DNA from 3 places in the Lentzea sp. NPDC005914 genome. Region 1 is predicted to be linked to each of the others. Evidence: riboswitches for the same ligand, from Rfam matches in the RefSeq annotation. Region 1 holds a riboswitch; each other region holds the start of a gene.
The links. Region 1 has a riboswitch for cobalamin ahead of ABZ345_RS11365 (iron ABC transporter permease). Riboswitches for the same ligand answer to the same signal wherever they lie in the genome.
Positions count from the first base shown of each region.

Region 2: another riboswitch for cobalamin. It lies ahead of ABZ345_RS10365 (putative cobaltochelatase); the one in region 1 lies ahead of ABZ345_RS11365 (iron ABC transporter permease).
Region 3: another riboswitch for cobalamin. It lies ahead of cobN (cobaltochelatase subunit CobN); the one in region 1 lies ahead of ABZ345_RS11365 (iron ABC transporter permease).

Region 1 covers NZ_JBEXVQ010000006.1:311,493-318,813, forward strand. The annotation lists gene cimA (citramalate synthase) at 1-1,296, opposite strand, end outside; gene ABZ345_RS11355 (ABC transporter substrate-binding protein) at 1,520-2,500, opposite strand; gene ABZ345_RS11360 (ABC transporter ATP-binding protein) at 2,497-3,237, opposite strand; gene ABZ345_RS11365 (iron ABC transporter permease) at 3,237-4,259, opposite strand; cobalamin riboswitch at 4,292-4,415, opposite strand; gene ABZ345_RS11370 (LuxR family transcriptional regulator) at 4,466-7,270, shown strand; gene ABZ345_RS11375 (hypothetical protein) at 7,246-7,321, opposite strand, start outside.
Region 2 covers NZ_JBEXVQ010000006.1:107,063-114,383, forward strand. The annotation lists gene cobO (cob(I)yrinic acid a,c-diamide adenosyltransferase) at 1-504, opposite strand, end outside; gene ABZ345_RS10365 (putative cobaltochelatase) at 517-2,421, opposite strand; cobalamin riboswitch at 2,461-2,597, opposite strand; gene ABZ345_RS10370 (beta-eliminating lyase-related protein) at 2,627-3,586, opposite strand; gene ABZ345_RS10375 (hypothetical protein) at 3,609-4,670, opposite strand; gene ABZ345_RS10380 (8-amino-7-oxononanoate synthase) at 4,714-5,907, shown strand; gene ABZ345_RS10385 (GNAT family N-acetyltransferase) at 6,012-6,470, opposite strand; gene ABZ345_RS10390 (serine protease) at 6,484-7,218, opposite strand.
Region 3 covers NZ_JBEXVQ010000040.1:41,102-48,422, forward strand. The annotation lists gene ABZ345_RS39030 (precorrin-2 C(20)-methyltransferase) at 1-711, opposite strand, end outside; gene ABZ345_RS39035 (precorrin-8X methylmutase) at 708-1,328, opposite strand; gene ABZ345_RS39040 (hypothetical protein) at 1,325-2,515, opposite strand; cobalamin riboswitch at 2,524-2,656, shown strand; gene cobN (cobaltochelatase subunit CobN) at 2,691-6,254, shown strand; gene ABZ345_RS39050 (helix-turn-helix domain-containing protein) at 6,215-6,892, opposite strand; gene ABZ345_RS39055 (DoxX family membrane protein) at 6,971-7,321, shown strand, end outside.

The DNA of each region.
Region 1 (7,321 bases):
CACGTGCACCTTGACCGTGGCCTCGGACACGATCTCGCCGTCCGAGCGGTGATCCAGCACCACCCGGTACGACTCCAGCGTGAAGGGCGGAGTGTCCAGTTCGGACAGCTCGTTGCGCAGCAGCAGCTCCATCGACGCGTCGGCCGCCTCGAACGACCAGCCCTTCGCCTCCAGCTCCTTGACCCGAGCGAGAGCGCTTCCCACTTCGGCTGACCGGCCGGTCAGGTCGAGTCCGAACTCACGTCCCTTGAGTTCGATGCTCGCCCGACCGGCCATCTCGGTGACCAGCACCCGCATGTCGTTGCCGACGGTGTCCGGATCGATGTGGTTGTACAGCTCCGGATCCACCTTGATCGCGCTCGCGTGCAGACCCGCCTTGTGAGCGAATGCTGACGACCCGACATAGGCCTGGTGGGTGTCGGGTGCGATGTTCGCGATCTCGGCCAACGCATGGGAGACACGGGTGAGCTCGGCCAGTGCCCCGGTCGGGAGCACGTCCATGCCGAGCTTGGTCACGAGGTTTCCCACGACGGCGAACAGGTCGGCGTTGCCTGCTCGCTCGCCATAACCATTGGCGGTGCACTGAACGTGCGTCGCGCCCGCCTGAACGGCCGCGAGGGTGTTCGCCACGGCGCAGGACGTGTCGTCCTGGCAGTGGATTCCTACTCGGAAACCGGTCTTCCCGACGATCTCCGCGACCGTCTCGGCGAGACCCAGCGGCAGCTGGCCGCCGTTCGTGTCGCACAGCACAACGACGTCCGCGCCACCCTCCACAGCGGACTCCAGCACGCGAAGCGAGGTGTCCGGGGAGAACGCGTAGCCGTCGAAGAAGTGCTCGGCGTCGAGGAAGACGCGCCTTCCGTGGTCCTTCAGGTACTTCACGGTGTCGCGCACCATCTTGAGGTTCTCGCCGGTGTCGGTGCGCAACGCCCGTTCGATGTGCCGCAGGTCCGACTTGGCCACCAGCGTGACCACCGGCGCCTGGGAGTCCAGCAGCGCCTTGACCTGCGGGTCCTCCTCGACCTTGACCCCCGCCTTGCGAGTCGCGCCGAACGCGACCAGCTTGGCGTGCTTGAGCTCCAGGTCCCCTGCCGCCGCCCGCGCGAAGAACTCCGTGTCCTTGGGCATGGCACCGGGCCAGCCGCCCTCGATGAACCCGACGCCGAGACCGTCCAGCAGCCGCGCGACCGCGAGCTTGTCCGTGACGGAGTACGAAATGCCCTCACGTTGTGCGCCATCGCGCAACGTCGTGTCGTAGACGTGGAACTCGTCGCTCGGGCCGGCCATCGGGGTCATCTCCTCATCCGGGCAAACAAAAAGACCCCCCGCGGGATGCGAGAGGTCTGCGCGTCGGGTGCCAGGGGCGGCAACTACCCGACGCGCTCGTCAATAATGATGGCGACGTGCTGAACCATGACGCGGATGCTGCCACAGCTCAGCACGGCGTACCAAGCGCCGGGAGGAAATCTCCCACTATCTGGTCACGGTGAGTACTGGCGCACGCCTCTCAGTACTGGATTCACGCCTGTGACAGGTACTTCGCGAACGCCTCGATCGACGCCGGGTTGCGCGGCGACTCCACCAGTGCGGCGTATGGAAGCGCGAAGAACCGCTTGTTCCTGATCGCGGGCGAGTTCGCGAGGCCCGCGAAGCCCTCCAGGAACGCCTGCTTCTGCGCGGGCGTGTTCGCCTGCCCGTCCGCGTAGTCCACGATCAGCACGACGTCCGGGTCGCGCTGCACGACCGTCTCCCAGTTCACCGTGGCCCAGCTGTCGTCGAGGTCGGCGAAGATGTTGTCGCCGCCGGCCTTGGAGATCACGTCCTGCGGCGCCGCGTTCTTCCCGGACGTGAACGGCTGGTCCTGGCCGCTGTCGTAGAGGAACACGTTGGGCCGCGGCCTGCCGGCCATCAGCTTGCCCGCGTTCTCGATCTGAGCCTCGTAGGACCTGATGAGCTCCTCGGCCTTCGCCTCGACCCGGAAGATCTTCCCGAGGTTGCGCAGGTCCGTGTACAACGCGTCGAGCGCGGGCATGATGCCGCGCTGCTTGCCGGTGCCGTTGCGGCACGCCTCGGTCAGCTGGTACGTCGGGATTCCGATCTGCTTCAACGCGTCCGGGGTGAAGCCGGTGCTCTCGCTGAAGCCGTAGTTCCAGCCGGCGAGGACGAGATCGGCGTTCGCGCCCTGCACGACCTCCTTGGAGATCTTGTCGGACAGGTGCTTCGCGCTCTCGAAGTCCGTCTTCCACGGTGACGTGCGGACGTCGACGGTGTCGATGCCGTCGACCACGTACCCGGCCATCCGGTCCCTGAGGCCCAGCGCGAACATCAGCTCGGTGATGCCGGTGTCGTTGGTGACCACTTTGGACGGCACCTTGTCGTAGGTGACGTACTGGCCGCAGTTCTTCACCGTCACCGGGTCGGACGCGGAGGTGTCCTGCGCGACCGTGGCACCGCAGCCGGAGACGAGCAGCAGCGCTGCCGTGGCGAGTGCGATTCTCAAGGGGTGACCTCCTGGTCGAACAGGAGCTGGGGCACTCCCGTGGTGGGATGGGGAACCACGTGCGCGGTGACGTGGAAGACCTTGGCGATCAGCTCCGGCGTGAGCACGTCGTGCGGGGTGCCGCCCGCCACGAGCCGTCCCTCGTCGAGCACGTACAGCCGGTCGCAGTAGGACGCGGCGAGGTTGAGGTCGTGCAGCACGGTCAGAACGGTCCTGCCCAGCGTGCGGGCCAGCCGCAGCACGTCGAGCTGGTGGCGGATGTCGAGGTGGTTCGTCGGCTCGTCGAGCACGAGCACGTTCGGTTCCTGAGCGAGCGCGCGAGCGATGAGCACGCGCTGCCGCTCGCCACCGGACAGGGTCAGGAAGCTCCTGGCCGCGAGATGAGCCGCGTCCACTGTGGCCAGTGCCTCGGCGCAGACCCGCGCGTCCTTCGCGGGATCGCGCTCGTGCGGCAGCCTGCCCATCTCCACGACCTCGGCGACCGTGAAGTCGAACTCGACCTGCGACTCCTGGGTGAGCGCGGCGAGGTCCACGGCGAGGTTCTGTCGCTTGTGGACGTTCTCGCCGTCGACGAGCACGGCACCGGAGGTGGGCTTCAACGCCCGGTACACGCAGCGCAGCGTCGTCGACTTGCCGCTGCCGTTGGGGCCGATGATGCCGGCGACCTCGTTCTCGGCGCGGAGACTGATGTCGTCGACGATGCCCTTGACGGTCAGGCCGTCGAGCTCGACCAGCATCAGCGTCCCCCGAAGACGTAGGCCTTGCGGCGCATGAGGAACACGAAGCAGGGCACGCCGAGCGCGGCCGTGATCACGCCCAGCGGAAGCTCTTCGGGCGCCGCCAGCATGCGCGCGGCGACGTCGACCCAGACCAGGAAGCTGGCACCCGCGAGCGGCACCAGCGGCAGCACCTTGCGGTGATCGGCTCCCACGACCATGCGCGTGAGGTGCGGCAACATCAGCCCGACGAACCCGACCGCGCCGCTGACCGCCACCAGCACGCCGGTCATGGCCGCGGTGACCAGGAACAGGTGCGTGCGCAGGCGTTGCACCGGCACCCCGAGCGTGGTCGCGGTCTCGTCGCCCATCGCGAGCGCGTTGAGCGGCCGGGCCTTCGTCAGCAGATGGACGATGCCGCCCGCGGTGACGAACGCCGCTACCGGCAACGACTGCCAGCTCGCGCCACCGAGACTGCCGAGCAGCCACAGCATCGCGGCGCGGGAGGCGTCTCCCCGCGGTGCCTGGAAGACGAGGAGCATCGCGATCGCGGAGAACCCGTAGCCGAGCGCGGTGCCGGTCAGCACCAGCTTGAGCGGCGCGAGGCCCCGGTTCGTGCGCGCGGTGAGGTAGACGAGCACGCTCGCACCCAGCGCCGTCGTGAACGCGCCGACCGACATCGCGTACACGCCGAGCGAGGGCAGCACCCCGAGCGTGGCGACCGCGATCGCACCCACGCTGGCGCCCGACGAGATGCCGAGCACGTACGGGTCCGCGAGCGCGTTGCGCACCATCGCCTGCATCGCCACGCCCACGGTGGCGAGGCCCGCGCCGACGACCGCGGCCAGCAGCACGCGAGGCAGCCGGATGTCCCAGACGATGTGGTACTGCCCGGCGTCGGCGGCGGAGATCACCCCGCCGGTGATGGCGGCGTGCAGCAGTTCGGCGGTCTGGCCGAACGGGATGCTGACGGGGCCGAGCGAAACGCCCGCGACAACGCTGACGGCGAGCACGCCGACGAGCGCGCTGATCTTCCCGATCACTTGTTCCCTTCCCGCAGTCCACGGCAGGAGAGTTGCTTTGGTCTGCCGTGTGCGGGTATTCGGGCTCGCCCTCTCGCCGGAGGGCCTACCGTTGCGGGTCAGCGCCGGACTTCGACCGGACTTCCCCCACGCACGACCCACGCATGCTAACCCGAGCCTCGGCAGCGAGGTTCCGGCCGGCGACCGGAAGGCAGGTCCACCCAGGTATGGCTGAGTTACCCGGCCGGGCGCGAGAGCTCGCCGTCCTGCGCAGACTGCTGGCAGCGGACGGCGCCCGGTGCGTCGTGGTCACCGGTGAACCGGGAATCGGCAAGAGCAGGCTGCTGGCGGAACTGACGACGCTCGCGACGGGGTGGACGGTCCGCGGCGCACGCGCGGCGGAGTTCGAGTCGCACGTGCCGTTCGGGGTGTTCGTCACCGCACTCGACGACCACCTCGCGCGGCTGGAACCGGACAGGCTCGCCGTGCTCGGTCCCGAACGGCTCGGGTTGCTCGCGACGATCTTCCCCGCGATCCCCGCGGACGGCCCGGCGGACCTGGTGGACGCGGAGCGGTACCGGTTGCACAGGGCCGTCCGCGCACTGCTGGAGTTGCTCGTCGAACCGTGCGGGCTGGTGCTCGTGCTCGACGACCTGCACTGGGCGGACGAGGGTTCGGTGGAACTGCTCGACTTCCTGCTGCGGCACCCACCACGGGGGCGGCTGCTCCTCGCGCTGGCGAGCAGATCCCGGCAGACCTCGTCCCGCCTGTGGCACGCGTTGTCGCGCGCCGCGGCCGACGGTGTGGCCGAACTGCTGGAGCTCGCGCCGCTGGCTCTGGCGGACGCCGACCTGCTCCTGCCCGCCGAGCTCGGCCGGTCCCGGCGCGAGGAGATCCACCGGGCGGGCGCGGGAAATCCTTTCTACCTGGAGGCGCTGGTACGGGCCGACGCGAACGGCCTGCCGGTCGCCGTCCACGCGGTGCTCGCCGCCGAACTGGCCGCGTTGACGCCGCGGGAACGGGTCGTCGCCCATGCGGCCGCGGTCGTCGGGGACGACTTCGACGCCGGCTCTCTCGCCGAAACCGCGACGCTGGCACCGGAGTCGGTGCTCACCGATCTCGACCGGCTCGCCGACCGCGACCTGGTGCGGCTGGACGTCGCCACCGGCCGGTTCCGCTACCGCCACCCGCTCGTGCGCAGCGTCGCCTACCAGGACGCGGGTCCGGGCTGGCGGCTCCAGGCACACGGCAGGGCAGCGGCGGCGTTGCGACGCCGTGGGGCGCCTCCCGCCGAGTTCGCCCGGCACGTGGAGCGGTCCGCCGCCCGAGGCGATCTCGACGCCGTCGCGGTGCTCGGCGAGGCAGCCGAGGCGACGATGCACTCCACGCCCGCGACGGCGGCGCACTTCCTGCGGGCGGCCATCAGGTTGCTCCCCGACGCGGAGTCGGCCACGCCGCAACGACTTCTCCTGCTCGGGCGGCTGGCCCAGGCACTCGGTGCCACGGGAGATCTGCGGCAGGCCAGCGAGACGATGCACGAGGTGCTGCGGCTCCTGCCGGTCGAACTGACGGCCGCACGGGCGCGGACGGTGCGGGCCTGCGCGACCGTGGAACGGCTCCTCGGGCGCTACACCGAGGCCACGGCGATGCTGCGCGGCGAGTGGCGGCGGATCGCGGACACGGATGCTCATTCGGCGGCGGTGCTGCAGGTCGCGCTCCTCGCGGGCCGCAGCGTCGAACGGGAGCGTGCACCAGGCCGTGACGAAATCACCGAGGTGATCACGGCCGCACGGGACGCAGGGGATCCCACCCTGCTGGCCATGGCGCTGTCGGTCGCGACCCTCGTCGACCTGCGGGCGGACCGGCTGGACGAGGCGGCGGCGCTCGTCGACGGGCTGCCGGACGGCGACCTGGTCCGCGACATCGACGCGGTCTTCTGGCTGGGCTGGGCCGAAGCCTCCGCCGACCGGCTCACGGCGGCGGGCAGGCATGTCGGCCGAGGTCTGCGGCTCGCCCGCGCGAGTGGACAGACGCACGCGATCGCAGTGCTGACCGCGATCCGCGGGATGGTGCACGCCTACGTCGGCGAGCTGGCGGAGGCGGCGAACTGCTTCGAGGACGGCATGGAGACGGCCGAGCTGACCGACAGCGACGAGCTCCGCGTCACGGTGCTGACCTTCGGCTGCTGGATCACGGCGTTGCGCGGGGACCCGGCCGAGGCGGTGCGCCTGGGCGAACGGGCTGTGGCCATCGACGACCACTCCGTCGCCTCGAACACGTGGCGCAGCGGTCAGGCCGAGGCGATGCTGGCCCAGGCGCTGGTGCACAACGGCGATCCGCACGGCTGCGTCGAGGTGTTGCTGAGCACCGGTGGCGGACCCGAACTGCCCGCGGTGGACCCGCTCACCCGACCGTTGACCTACCAGCTGCTCGCCGAGGCCGAGGTCGCGATCGGCCGGGACGCCACCGGGTGGGCGGACCGCGCTGAGGACGCGGCCACAGCGCTCGGGGTGCCGCTGCGCACCGCGATGGCCGAGCTGGCCCGCGCGATCGCCACTCTCCCAACGGATCCGGCGGCGGCCGCACCGTTCGCGGTCGCCGCCGCCGGCACGTTCACCCGGCTCGGGGTGGCCGTGGAGGCGGGCCGGGCACACCTGCTCGCCGCCACCGCGTTCGGCGGCAGCGACGAGATCGAGTTGGCCCGTGAGCACTTCGTGGCCGCCCGCACGGTGTTCACCCGCTGCGACGCGCGGCTGTTCCTGCCCCAGTTGGCGCGGGAGGAACGGCGCATGAACGCACGCCGTCCCCGCCGCGCCGAGACGAACCGCTTCGACCTGACCGCCCGCGAGGTGGAGATCGCCGCGCTCGTCGCGGACGGTCTGACCAACCGGGACATCGGCCTGCGACTGCACCTGAGTCCCAGGACCGTCGAGGTCCACCTGGGACGGATCTACGCGAAGGCCGGGGTCTCCGGCCGGGCGGCGCTGGCCGGGGTGTGGGCGTCCGCTCAGTCGCCGAGGTCGCGCACGTAGAGGTTGGCGACCAGTGTGGGACTTCCGCCGAGGTTGGTCGCGTAGCTCGTG
Region 2 (7,321 bases), 200 kb from region 1:
ACCGGTGATCACGACGTGCTGGTGGCCGGGACGGTTGGCCAGCGCGTCCACCACCTCGTCCACGTCGATCCAGCCCCAGTGCAGCGGGTAGGTGAACTCGTCGAGGACGTAGAAGCCGTGCCGTTCCGAACGAAGGCGGCGGGCGATCTCCTCCCAGCCTTCCTTCGCGGCCGCGGCGTGGTCGTCCTCGGTGCCCTGCTTGCGGGTCCAGGACCAGCCCTCGCCCATCTTGTGCCACTCGACGGCGCCGCCCTCGCCGGTCTCGTCGTGCAGCCTGCCGAGCGCCTTGAACGCGGACTCCTCGCCGACCTTCCACTTGGCGGACTTCACGAACTGGAACACGCCGATGTCCCAGCCCTGGTTCCAGCCGCGCAACGCCATGCCGAACGCCGACGTCGACTTCCCCTTCATCTCACCGGTGTGCAGCATGAGCAGCGGCCGGTTGCGACGCTGCCGCGTCGTCAGGCCGTCCTTCGGCACCTCGGTGGGCTGTCCCTGTGGCACTTGGGTTTCTCCTTACGCGGCGCGGACTACGCCGGCGAGGTGGTCGGCGCTGAGCTGGTCGAGGCGGACGCAGGCGCCCTTCAGGGCCTCGGCGATCTTCTGGGCGAGCCCCAGGCGGATGTGGCCCTGTTCGCAGTCGACGACGACCACCGCGGTCTGTTCGAGCAGCCCGGCCGCTTTGAGCGCGTCCTTGGTCGGATCGCCGCCGAGTCCGGACGACGTGGCTCGGCCGTCGGTCAGCAGCACCACCAGCGGGCGCTTCTGCGGTTCCCTGAGCCGTTCGATCTCGAGGATCTTGTGGGTCTTGAGGATGCCGTCGGCCAGCGGGGTCCGGCCACCGGTGCGCATCTTCTTGAGACGGGTCGCGGCGGCGTCCACGGAAGTCGTTGGGGGCAAAGCGACTTCGGCGCTGCTGCCGCGGAACGTGATCACGCCGACCTTGTCGCGGCGCTGGTAGGCGTCGCGGAGCAGCGAGACGACCGCGCCGCTCACCGCAGACATGCGCTGGCGTGCGGCCATCGAGCCCGAGGCGTCGACCACGAACAGGATGAGGTTGGACTCCTTGCCCTCTCGCACCGCCTTGCGCAGGTCTGACGCGGCGAGGATGAGACCGGGGCTGGTGCGGCCGCGTTCGTGCTGGTGCGGCGCGGCGTTCAGGAGCGTGTCGACGAGGTGCAGGCCACTGCCGTCCACTTTGGACGAACGGACGATCCTGCCGGTGCGGGCGCGGGCCCTGGAACGCTTGCCCGGCGCGCCTTCTCCGACGCCGGGGACTTCCAGGAGCCTCGCCTTGAACGCCGGAGCGGGTTCCGGAGCCGGACGGTCGTTGGGCGCGTTCCCGTTGCCCTGGGGGCCTTCCTGCGGTTCGGGCAGCTCGCCGCCGCCGGGACCGTCGTCGTCGGGGCCGTCGCCGGGTTCCTCGGCGTGCTCGGCTGCCTCGCGCATGGCGTCCTCGAGCTGCTGCTCCTCGATGCCGGGCTCGTCGAACGGGTCGCGCCGGCGCCGGTGCGGCAGGGCGAGCCGCACGGCGGCCTCGACGTCCTGCTCCTCGACCTCGTCGGCGCCCCGCCAGGCCGCGTGGGCGGTGGCGGTGCGGGCGACGACGAGGTCCGCGCGCATGCCGTCGACCTCGAAAGCCGCGCAGACAGCGGCGATCCTGCGCACCTCACCGTCCGGAAGGGACACACGGGGCAGCTTGGCCCGCGCGTCGATGATCTGCTGCTTGAGCTGGGCGTCGTGGTGCGCCCAGAAGGAGGTGAACGACCCGGGGTCGTTCTCGTAGCCGAGCCGGCGCTTGATCACCTCGTACCGGGTGGCCACGTCCCGCGACGCCTTGACCGAGACCGTGAGCCCGAACCGGTCGAGCAGCTGAGGCCGGAGCTCGCCCTCCTCGGGGTTCATCGTGCCGACCAGAAGGAACTGGGACGGGTGCGACACCGAGACGCCTTCGCGTTCCACGTGCGCACGGCCCATCGCGGCGGCGTCGAGCAACAGGTCGACGAGGTGGTCGTGCAGCAGGTTGACCTCGTCGACGTAGAGCACGCCCCGGTGCGCGGTGGCGAGCAGACCCGGCTGGAACGCCCGCACGCCCTCGGTCAGGGCCTTCTCCAGGTCGAGCGAGCCGACCAGGCGGTCCTCGGTGGCGCCGACCGGCAGTTCGACGAGCTTGGCTGGCCGTCGTTCGCTGCCTTCGTGGGGCGCGTCGGGGCAGTCGGTGCTGCCGGGAACGCACCCGAAGCGACAGTTCCGCGAGACGTCCAGCTCCGGGAGGAGTGCGGCCAGGGCACGCACGATGGTCGACTTCGCGGTCCCCTTCTCGCCGCGGACGAGAACGCCGCCGATGCCGGGGTGCACGGCGTTCAGCAGCAGGGCGAGCCGGAGATCGTCATGTCCGACGACGGCCGAAAAGGGGTACATGCTCGGCGAAGTCCTTCCTCGGGTGTCCACGCCCGTGGCCGGTTGATCGAAGAGGGGGTCGAGTTCCTGACTCCCGGTCTCTCCAGGACCGGTCACAGTCGCGGGACGGCGCCGGATTCGCACCGGCTTCCTCGCACTCCCCTCACAGCCCCGGCATCGTCGCATTTCGCACCTGCGGGACCAACAGCCAGGTGAGCGACATCGCTCAGAGCAGGCTCTGGAAGTGCGCCCACGCCTCCTCGACCTCGTCCGCCGTCCACTCCAGCGCGGGCTCGGCGATCGTGACCTCGTTCTTCGCGAGCGTGCCGTCCCGCCAGAAGTTGCCGAGGAACTTGCCGCTGACCTCGGTCAGGTGCTTCGGATCGCCGGGCAGGTGCAGCGCGAACTGGTGGGTGTGCGGTTCCGGCAGGCCCATCGCCGCCGCCACGACCTTGGCGTGCTCGACGTACGTGCCGAGCTTCGGCAGGACGGTGTCGAGGCCGTGCAACGCCGAAAGCGCCGCTGGCCACTGCTGGAACAGCATGCCGCCGTAGCGGTGCCGCCACACCCGAGCCTGGTCGACGAAGTCCTGGCTGCCCGCGAGTGCCGCGCCGGAGACTCCCTCCAGCGACTTGTAGAACGACACGTAGACCGAGTCGAACAGGCCGGCGATCTCGGCCAGCGGCTTGCCCAGGCCGAACGTGCTCTCCCACAGCCGCGCGCCGTCGAGGTGCACGACCGCGTCCCGTTCACGGGCGGCGTCCACCGTCTCGGTCAGCTCGTCCCAGGTCGGCAGGATGAACCCGGCTTCGCGGTCCGGCACCTCCAGCAGCAGCGTCCCGAACGGCTCAGGACAGGTCGCGACCTCGGAGTTGCGCACCTTGATCGGACGGAGACCGGACAGCACGGTCAGCGCGTCGTCCTCGTGGTTGAGCGGGTGCGCCTGCGGATGCATCGCCACGATCGGGTTGTGCGTGCGGTCGGCCCAGCACTTCAGCGCGATCTGCTGCGCCATGGTCCCGGTCGGCACGAACAACGCGGCCTCGGTGCCCAGCAACTGCGCGACCCGCGCCTCCAGCGCGCCCACCGGGCCGCCGTCGCCGTACCGGTCGGGGTCGACGTCCGGCACGGGGCCGAGCCTCTCCAGCAGCGTCTTCTTGCGGGTTCCCGAGAGCTGACGATTCATCACCCGAGCATCAAACCTCAGGTCAGCGACTCACGGCCACCGACTTCGGCGCGCGGAACGACAGCAGGTTCAGCCACTGCGGATCCTCACCGACCAGGTGCAACGACGGCTCGTGCTCCGCCACGGTCCGCAACGTCACCGCGGTCTCCAACCGAGCCAGACCGGCGCCGAGACAGAAGTGGCGGCCGTAGCCGAACGCGAGGTGCCTGGGGTCGTTCTCCTTGCCGCTCAACAACAACACGAGCTCCGCACCGGCAGGAACGCGAACACCGGACAGCACGACCTCACGAGCAGTCAGCCGCCGCCAGGTCACCACGGGCGTGTCGGTCCGCAGCACGTCCTCCACGAACGACTCCGCGACACCCGGCACGCCCAGACGTGCCCACAACGCGCGGTCCTGCAGCGCACGACGCAACGCCGTGGACAGCAACTGAGTCGTCGTCTCCTGGCCCGCGATCAGCAGGAAGTAGCAGAGGCCGGCGGAGTCCTCGGCGGACACACCGGCGTCGGCCAGTGCTTCGAAGAGCTCGCCGTCCCGTGCGTGGTAACGCTTGATCAGCCACTGGTGGAAGTCGCCGACGTCGTCGACGAGCTCCAGCTGGCGTTCGGTGGAGATGTTGCCCCAGAAGAACTCCAGGGAACCCGTGCTCCAGCGCTTGAGCGTCGGGATGTCGACGTTCTCCAGGCCGAGGAGGTCCATCAGCACGATGGCGGGCGTGTCCCAGGCCAGGTCGTGCACGAGATCCGTGCCACCCAGGCGTTCCAAAACGAGCTCACGGATGCGAGGCTCCGCGGCGGCGACCCGAACCGGCGTGAAGAACGACGCGACGAGTCTGCGCAGGCCGGCGTGGGACTCGGAACCGTTGTTCGCGAGCGTCGGCGGCAGCGAGAAACGGGCCCTCACCAGGGCGCGCAACGCGGCCGGCGCGACCGGCGTGACGGCGGTCAGGGCGTTGTCGGGCAGGTAGGTGACAGGATCGGCGAGGATCGCGCGCACGTCGTCGTAACCCGACACCACCCAGCGGCCGTCGCAGAACTGCACCGGCGAGGTGAGTTCGGCGCGCGTGAAGGTGAACAGGTCCACGAGCGGCACGCTAGTCGGCGGATGGGAGACTCTGGCGGTGACCGTGAGCACAACTGAGGCGATTTCCAGTGGTGGTGAGTCCACGTTCGACTGGATCGACGTCCGTTCTGAAGCGAGGGCCAAGGCGGGTCTGACCCGCCGTCTCCGGCCGCGCACCTCGGACTCGACGGACCTCGACCTCGCCAGCAACGACTACCTCGGGCTCGCGAAGGACAAGCGCGTCGCCGGTGCCGCGGCCGCCGCCACGTTGAAGTGGGGTGCGGGCTCCACGGGGTCACGCCTGGTCACGGGGTCGACGGAACTGCACGCCGAACTGGAGTACGAGCTCGCGAACTTCTGCGGCTCGCAGTCGGCGCTGGTGTTCAGCAGCGGCTACCTGGCGAACCTCGCCGCGGTCACGGCGTTGTCCGGCCCCGGCACGGCGATCGTCGCCGACCAGCACATCCACGCGTCGCTGATCGACGGCACGCGGCTGTCCAAGGCGGACGTGGTCGTCGCGGACCATTGCGACGTCGGCAAGGTCCGGCACGCTCTGGAGACCCGCGGCAAGCGACGCGCGATCGTGGTCACGGACTCGGTGTTCTCCGTCGACGGCGACATCGCGCCTTTGAACGAGCTGCACGAGGCCTGCCGCGCCACCGGTGCCGCGCTCGTGGTCGACGACGCGCACGGGCTCGGTGTCGTCGGGCCCGGAGGACGAGGTGCGGTCGCCGAGGCGGGCATCATCAAGGCGCCGGACGTCATCACGACTCTGACGCTGAGCAAGTCGCTGGGCGCGCAGGGTGGTGCGGTGCTCGGGCCGAGCCGGGTGATCAAGCACCTGATCGACACCGCGCGCACGTTCATCTTCGACACCGGGCTCGCACCTTCGAGCGCGGCGGCGGCCCTCGCGGCGATCAAGATCCTGCGCGAGGAGCCGGACCGTCCCTCGCGCGCGCTGGCCGTGGCGCACGACCTGTCGAACCGGCTCAAGGAAGCCGGTTTTCAGGTGAGCACGCCGACGGCCGCCGTGGTGAGCGTGCGGGCTCCGTCGCCGGAGCAGGCGTTCCAGTGGGCCGAGAACTGCCGGACCAACGGCGTGGTCGTCGGGTGCTTCCGGCCGCCGTCGGTGCCGGACCAGATCAGCCGGCTGCGGCTGACCGCGCGGGCCGACCTGACCGAGGCGGAGATCGAACGCGCGGTGCGGGTGATCAGGGAGTGCGCGGCGGCCGCGGGTGTGGAGCCTCGGTCTCGGTGAGGCCGGCGCGCGGCATCGAGGCGTGCGGACCATCCGCATGCCGTCCTCGATGAACGCCGCGCTCTCGGGAAAGAAGCCGCACGGCTGGCGTGGAGCGCGCCGCGTCAGGGCGTGCGCACCATCCGCATGTGCGGGATGCCGTCCTCGATGAACTCCGCACCCTCCACCACGAACCCGAACGACGCGTAGAAGTCCGTCACGTACGTCTGCGCGTCGAGCACGCACGGCGTGGTGCCCACGTCGACCAGCGCGGCCTGCATCAACCGCCGGCTGAAGCCGCGGCCACGGGCCATGCGGGCCGTGGCGACGCGGCCGATGCGGAACGTGCCGTCGGGCTCCTCGACCAGGCGCAGGTACGCGAGCGGGTCGTGTGATCCGTCGGCTTCCAGCCAGAAGTGCCGGGTGCCCTGGTCCAGGTCGTGGCCGTCGACGTCGGCGTAGACGCAGTTCTGCTCGACTACGAAGACGTCCTGACGCAGACGCAGGATGGCGTAGAGCTGGCCGGGGCTCAGGTCGAGGCCCCACTGCCGGCGCAGAGTGGCGGGAAACGGTGTGGTTCGCACCGCACCTTGGATATCAGAAGCCCAGCACGGACCGGTAGTGAGCCAGACGGGTGTAGACACCCGGTTCGTCCGCCCGCGCACAGCCTCGGCCGAACGAGACGACACCCGCCAGCCTGCCCCGCACCACCAGGGGGCCGCCGGAATCGCCCGTGCACGCGTCACGGTTTCCTCGTCCTGCGCACAACATCGCACCCGGCCGGAAATCCGGCTCCTTCAGCATGCACTCCTGGTCCGACAAGATCGGCACGGTGACCTTGCGCAGGGTCATGGACGGCGGGGTGTTCTCGGCGGTGCGGCCCCAGCCGAGCACCATGCCCTCGTCGCCGACCTCGCCGAGCGCGATCGTCCGATACGGCAACGAGCGTTCCAGGGTCAGGATCGCCACGTCGTCGCCCTTGGTGACCTCGCGGTAGTCGGGGTGCCGCCACACGTCGACGACCTGAGCTTCGACGCCCTCGTCGTGGGAGCGCAGGTCGGTGCGGCCGGCGACCACGCGCACCTGGTCGGCCGGGCGCTGGTTCTTGCCCAGCACGCCCTTCAGCGTCACGCAGTGGGCGGCCGTCATGACCTTGTCCGGGGCCACCAGCGCGCCGCCGCAGATCAGCTGGCCGTCCGTGGTGGTGATTGCCACAACCCACGGGGTGTCGGCCACCCGCGCGGGTGTCCCCCCAACGATCGCATCAGCGGAGGAAGTACCGCTGACCAGCGCGATCACCGCCACCAGCACGGCAAGCCGCTTACCCCTCACGGACCACTCCTCGTTGCGCCAGGTGGACGATTGGTCACCAACGGTAGCGATCGCGCTAGGACGGCGTCAAAACCGGAGATTCTCGTGTTAGTGTCCAGTCAGG
Region 3 (7,321 bases), on a different contig from region 1:
GGGCTTGGAGTGGCTGGGGAGCAGGGCCAGGGAGAAGTACGGGACCGAGTCGGGGTCGACCTCGGCCAGGGGCGAGGTTTTCTGACGACCTGTGGTGGCTCGCTCGACGTACCAGGCGTTGTCGAGGCGGCCGGCGTCGTGCAGGGCCTGCTTGACGTTGCCGAAGGTGCGGCCCAGCTTGAGAATCGCGGCCGAGTCGGTGTCGGCGAGCCGGGCGGCGAGCTCGGCCGAGGGGAGGGTGCCGGGGAGGATCGTGAGGACCTCGTCGCGTTCCACCAGCGGGGTGCCGAGGACGGCACTGGCGCCGCTGACTGACGTCACGCCCGGGACGACTTCCCATTCGTAGCGGTCGGCCAGGCGTTTGTGCATGTGCATGTAGGAGCCGTAGAAGAACGGGTCGCCCGCGGCGAGGACGACCACGTCGCGGCCTGCGTCGAGGTGCGCGGCGAGTCGTGCGGCCGCCTCCTCGTAGAACTGGTCGATCTCGCCCTGGTAGTCGTCCGTGTCCTCGGTCGTCACCGGGTAGATGAGCTGTTCGAGGATCTGGCCTTCGCGAAAGTAGGGCTCCGCAATGGTTTTCGCGACGCTGCGGCCGTGGCGGGCGCTGTGGAAGGCGACCACGTCGGCTTCTCCGATGAGTCGTGCGGCCTTGACCGTCACGAGTTCCGGGTCGCCAGGACCCAGTCCGACGCCGTAGAGCTTGCCCGTCATTCTTCCTCGCTCGCGATCGCGTTGATGGCCGCCGCCGTCATGGCGCTGCCGCCGCGCCGGCCGTGCACCACGAGGTGCTCCAGGTCCGTTGCGGCCAAAGCTTCCTTGGACTCCGCCGCGCCGATGAAGCCCACCGGGATGCCCAGGACGGCGGCCGGTCGCGGGGCGCCCTTGGCGATCAGGTCGATCAGGTGGAACAGCGCCGTGGGGGCGTTGCCGACGGCGATGACGGCACCTTCGAAGCGGTCTTGGAGGAGTTCCAAGGCGGCTGCGCTGCGGGTGTTGCCGATGGTCTTGGCGAGGTCCGGGGTGCGCGGGTCCTGGAGGTAGCACAGGACTTCGTTGTCCTTGGGCAGACGGCGGCGGGTGACGCCGGACGCGACCATGTTGGCGTCGCACAGGATCGGGGCACCACTGCGCAGTGCTTCGCGGGCGTCGCGGACGACGTTGGGGGAGAAGGCGACGTCGTTCGGGAGATCGGTCATGCCGCACGCGTGGATCATGCGGACGACGACTTTCGCGACGTCCTCGGGGAACCTGGTGAGGTCCGATTCCGCGCGAATAGTGGCGAAGGACCGGCGGTAGATCTCCGCGCCGTCCTTGATGTACTCCGTCACCTGATCTCCTCGTAGCCGTCGCCGGTCGCGACGAACTCGATCACATCGCCCGCCGGGCGGCCGCATCGGCGCCCACAGCCCGACCAGTGAACCGCGCCGGGAGTGTCTGACCTGCCGGGACGTTCGGACCTGCCGCGACTGTCGGACGTGCCGTGACTGTCGGACGTGCCGGGACGTTCGGACGTGCCGCGACTGTCGGACCTGCCGGGACTGTCAGACCCGCTGCCTAGAATTGAAACTGGGGGTACCCGGCCGGGCGCGTGTGTGTGGTGTGAAGCGTTTGTGTCGTGTGACGCCTCAACCCAAGCGCGCGCATCGGCACGGACGTCGGACAACGACTTGGCGCAACCGGGGCGGCCGGCACAAGCGCTCACGCCGTGCCAGGGGGACGCTGGGTCGGTGATCAGGCCCGTCGTGTCGGTGCCAGCGGGCACGACCAAGCCACGCCACGGGGTCAGCCGGACCGGAACGCCGGGGAGCAGGTGCGCGTCGAGGCGACCCAGCGGCACGCCAGGGGTGGTCGGCGAAGGTGCGACAGGCGTCACAGCCGGGGTGATGCGCGGGGCGTCGGCGGTGCCGAAGTGCTCGGTGATCTTTCGCACACCGTCGTCCACTTCGGACAGGCGCCAGGCGGGGCCGCGCAGCTGCTGGAACAGGCGTGCGGCGGTCAGGAGCGCGTCAACGGGGTCGTCGACGCGGATGCCGGTGTCGCGGCCGGCGAGCAGGAGGGCGGTCGGGGCAGAAGTGCCGGCCGTGCCTGCTACCAGCCCGAAGTCGCCCCCGAGGCCGCTGACCGGCGCTCCGACCGTCACCAGGAAACGGCCTGGCAGACCAGCCAGTTCCTGGTCCGCGCACAGGGCGGCGTCCAGGGCGTCTACCAGCGGCTGGTTGTCCTCCAGGGGCGCGGCGATGATGTTGCGGATGCGTTCGTGGGTGTCCGAGGGCAGCAGGCCCGCCGCACGTAGGCGCGCACCTAGTTCGACGCCGTCCGCGAGGCCTCTGATCTGGAGGTTCGCGCGCGAAGTGAGTTCCAGCGTGCCGTCGCCGAGATCCATCGAAGCAACCCGGATCACGTCCCACTGCGCTGCCGAAAGCGTGCCGCCCGGAACCCGGATGCGCGCGAGGCCGCCGTCGGCCGCGGCGTGCAGCTCGACGGCGCCGGGGCAGGCATCCGGGTGACTACGCATAGGTCGGACTGTAACCCGCCGGTTAGGGTGAGCCCGAACGACGAAGCGCAGGAGGAAGCCGGTGTGAGTCCGGCGCGGTCCCGCCACTGTGACCAGCGGACGCTGGGAGTCAGGAACTCCGCTTCGCCTGTCACCCGCAACCTGGGGCGAGGACCCCACGAGGGATGGAGCCTGCGTGATCCTGCTGCTGTCGACCTCTGACACCGACCTGCTGTCGGCTCGGGCGAGTGGAGCCGAGTACCGCCTCGGCAACCCCGCGCGGCTCACGGCCGACGACCTGCCCGCGTTGATCGACGGGGTCAGCCTCGTGGTGGTGCGCATTCTGGGTGGGCGCCGGATGTGGGAGGAAGGGCTCGACTGGCTGCTGGCCAGCGGGTTGCCCGTGGTGGTGCTGGGCGGTGAGCAGCAACCGGACGCCGCGCTGATGGAGCTGTCGACGGTGCCCGGCGGGGTGTGTGCCGAGGCGCACCTCTACCTCGCGCACGGTGGGCCCGCGAATCTCGCCGAGCTGCACAAGTTCCTCGAAGACACGATTCTGCTGACCGGGCACGGGTTCGCGCCGCCCGCAGCCACGCCCACCTGGGGTGTGCTGGAGCGGGAAGGCAGCGCACAAGGCCCGACCGTCGCGGTGCTCTACTACCGGGCGCATCACGTCGCGGGGAACACGGCGTTCGTGCACGCGTTGTGCGACGCGATCGAGGCCAAGGGCGGGAAACCGCTGCCGGTCTACTGCTCGTCGTTGCGCACGGCGGAACCTGAGCTGCTGGAGACGCTCGGGAAGGCCGACGCGCTGATCGTCACGGTGCTGGCAGCGGGTGGCACGAACCCCGCGAAGGCGTCCGCTGGTGGGGACGACGACGCGTGGGACGTCGGGGCCCTGGCGGCGCTGGACGTGCCGATCCTGCAGGGGTTGTGCCTGACGTCGAGCCGTGAGTCGTGGGACGAGAACGACGACGGACTGTCCCCGTTGGACACCGCGACGCAGGTGGCGATCCCCGAGTTCGACGGGCGGATCATCACGGTTCCGTTCTCGTTCAAGGAGATCGACGAGGACGGGCTCACCGTCTACGTGGCGGATCCCGAACGCGCGCTGCGGGTCGCCGGAATCGCGGTCCGGCACGGGAAGCTGCGCCACATCCCCACCAAGGACCGCAAGATCGCGGTGATGCTGTCGGCCTACCCGACCAAACACTCGAGGATCGGCAACGCGGTCGGCCTCGACACCCCCGCGTCCACGGTCCGGCTGCTCAAAGCCATGGAAGACCACGGCTACGACATCGGCGACGAGCTGCCGGGCGTGCAGGAGCAGGACGGCGACGCGTTGATCCACGCGTTGATCGCGGCCGGCGGCCAGGACGCGGACTGGCTGACGCAGGAGCAGTTCGAGAGCAACCCCGTGCGCATCGCCGCGGCGGACTACCGCGAGTTCTACGAGACGCTGCCGGACGACTTCCGCGAGTCGATGCAGGAGCACTGGGGCGAGGCGCCCGGCTCGTTGTTCGTCGACCACTCGAAGTCCAAGGACGGCGAGATCGTGCTGGCGGCGCTGGAGTCGGGCAACGTCGTCGTGATCGTGCAGCCGCCGCGCGGGTTCGGCGAGAACCCCATCGCGATCTACCACGACCCGGACCTGCCGCCGTCGCACCACTATCTCGCGGCATACCGGTGGATCGAGTCGTCGTTCGGCGCGGACGCGGTGGTGCACGTCGGCAAGCACGGCAACCTGGAGTGGTTGCCCGGCAAGACCGTCGGCATGTCGGCGTCGTGCGGCACGGACGCGGCGCTCGGCGATCTGCCGCTGGTGTACCCGTTCCTCGTCAACGACCCGGGCGAAGGCACGCAGGCCAAGCGGCGCGCGCACGCGACGTTGGTCGACCACCTGGTGCCGCCGATGGCCCGCGCGGACAGCTACGGCGACATCGCGCGGCTGGAGCAGTTGCTCGACGAGTACGGCAACATCTCCGCGATGGACCCGGCGAAGCTGCCGGCGATCCGCGCGCAGATCTGGACGTTGATCCAGGCCGCGAAGCTCGACCACGACCTGGGCTTGGAGGACCGGCCGCACGAGGCCGAGTTCGACGAGTTCATCCTGCACGTCGACGGGTGGCTGTGCGAGGTCAAGGACGTGCAGATCCGCGACGGCCTGCACATCCTCGGCGAGGCGCCGACCGGGTCGGTGCGGGTCAACCTCGTGCTCGCGATGCTGCAGGCGCGGCAGATGTGGGGCGGTCAGGTCGCCGCGCTGCCGGGCCTGCGGGAGGCGCTCGGGCTCACGACCACCACGCGCGAAGACGTTGACGCCGTTGAGGAACAGGCTCGCGCGCTCGTCCAGGCGATGGAGGACGCGGGCTGGAACCGTGAGGTCGCGAAGACCCTGCACGACTCTGTTGACGTGCAGAAGATCCTGGAGTTCGCGGCCGTCGAGGTCGTGCCCAGGCTCGCCCGCACCACGGACGAGATGACGAACGTGCTGCACGCGTTGGACGGCGGGTACATCCCGGCCGGCCCGTCGGGTTCGCCGTTGCGCGGCTTGGTGAACGTGCTGCCGACCGGCCGGAACTTCTACTCGGTCGACCCGAAGGCCATCCCGTCGCGGCTCGCGTGGGAGACCGGCCAGGCGATGGCGGACTCACTGCTCGCCAGGTACCGCGAAGAGAACGACGGCGAGTGGCCGCCCTCGGTCGGCCTGTCGGTGTGGGGCACGTCGGCGATGCGCACGGCCGGTGACGACATCGCCGAGGTGTTCGCGCTGCTGGGCGTGCGACCGGTGTGGGACGACCAGTCCCGTCGCGTCACAGGGCTCGAGGTCATTGCGCTGGAGGAGCTGGAAAGGCCGCGCATCGACGTGACGGTCCGGATCTCCGGGTTCTTCCGCGACGCGTTCCCGCACGTCGTGTCCCTTTTGGACGACGCCGTGCAGCTCGTGGCGAACCTGGACGAGCCCGCGGGGCAGAACTTCGTGCGGGCGCACACTTTGCGGGACCTGGAAGAGCACGGCGACCAGCGCAGGGCCACGCTGCGGATCTTCGGCTCCAAGCCGGGCGCGTACGGTGCGGGCGTGCTGCCGTTGATCGACAGCCGCAACTGGCGCGACTCGTCGGACATCGCCGAGGTCTACGCGGTGTGGGGCGGGTACGCGTACGGGCGCGGGGTCGACGGCATCTCCGCGCGCGAGGACATGGAGTCGGCGTACCGGCGGATCGCGGTCGCGGCCAAGAACATCGACACCCGCGAGCACGACATCGCCGACTCGGACGACTACTTCCAGTACCACGGCGGCATGGTCACGATGGTGAAGGCGTTGACGGGCAAGGCACCCGCGGCCTACGTCGGTGACAGCACGCGTCCGGAGGCGGTGCGCACCCGGACGCTGACCGAGGAGACGTCACGGATCTTCCGGGCCCGCGTGGTGAACCCGCGCTGGGTCGGGGCGATGCGCAACCACGGCTACAAGGGCGCGTTCGAGCTGCAGGCGACGGTCGAGTACCTGTTCGGGTACGACGCGACGACCGGCGTGGTCGCGGACTGGATGTACGAGAAGCTGACCGAGACGTACGTGCTCGACCCGGAGACCCGCAAGTTCCTGCAGGCGTCGAACCCGTGGGCGTTGCACGGCATCGCCGAACGGCTGCTGGAAGCGGCCGAGCGCAAGATGTGGGAGCACCCGGAACCGTCCACTTTGGATGCTCTCCGCGCGGCCTACCTCGAAACCGAGGGCGACCTGGAGGACGGCGCCTGATCGAGCCTGACACAGCAATGTCCTGGTGACGGATCGAGGCTCGCGGTGTGACTGCGGGCCTCGATCCCGTCCAGGAGTCCGCTGATCAGGCACAGGTTCATCCCGCACACCAGTTGCGTGTGCTTCTGGGCCAGGCTGTGGAACGGGCAGTTGCCCAGCCGGATCGTCCGATCCTCCTGCTGCGGCTCGAACCCGAGGTCCTCCAACGCCCGCACGACGTCGCCGCCGGCTTCCTCCGCCAGGTCCTCGCCCCACTCGTAGGCGCGCCGGTTCAGGATCTCGCGCGCCGGCTCGCCCGAGGACTCCGACTCCAGCAGTGCGTCCGTGAGCAGATGGCTCGCCGCCTCGTACCGCCGGTCCGGCAGCGACACCTCGATCTGCTCCCCGGACCGCAGGTAGAGCTTCGCGGGACGGCCCGCGCCAGGCCCGGTGCGGCCCGAACGGCGCTCGTGGATCACGGCCAGCAGCCCCATCTCGACCAGCTTGTCCAGGTGGAACGCCGCGGTCGTGCGCGGCAGCCCGATGGCGGCCGACGCCTCGTCCTTGCTGATGGGCGCGGTTTGCCGCACCACGAAGTCGTAGAGCTTGCGCCTGTTCGGCTCGTCGAGGGCCGCGACGGCGGCGACGTGGTCGGCCATCTCTAAAACCTACTCCAGTTGACGAAAATCGGCACCTAGTTCTAACGTTAGCCGAAGTTGTCGTTAGAAGGAGGAGTCATGGCAGTCCTGACGCGCACGGATCCGTCGACGCAGGCATTCGTGCTGTTGCGGACGGTGTTCACGGTGGCGCCGATCCTGTTCGGGCTGGACAAGTTCTTCAACCTGCTCGTGGACTGGCCCGTCTACCTGGCGCCGTGGATCGACTCGATCGTGCCCGGCTCACCGCAGACCGCCCTGTACATCGTCGGCGTGGTCGAGATCGTGGCCGGTGTGCTCGTGGCGCTGCGGCCGATGTGGGGCGGGCTCGTCGTCGCCGCGTGGCTGCTCGGGATCATCGTGAACCTGGTGACCGGGCCCGGCTACTACGACATCGCGTTGCGGGACTTCGGTCTGCTGGTCGGCGCGCTG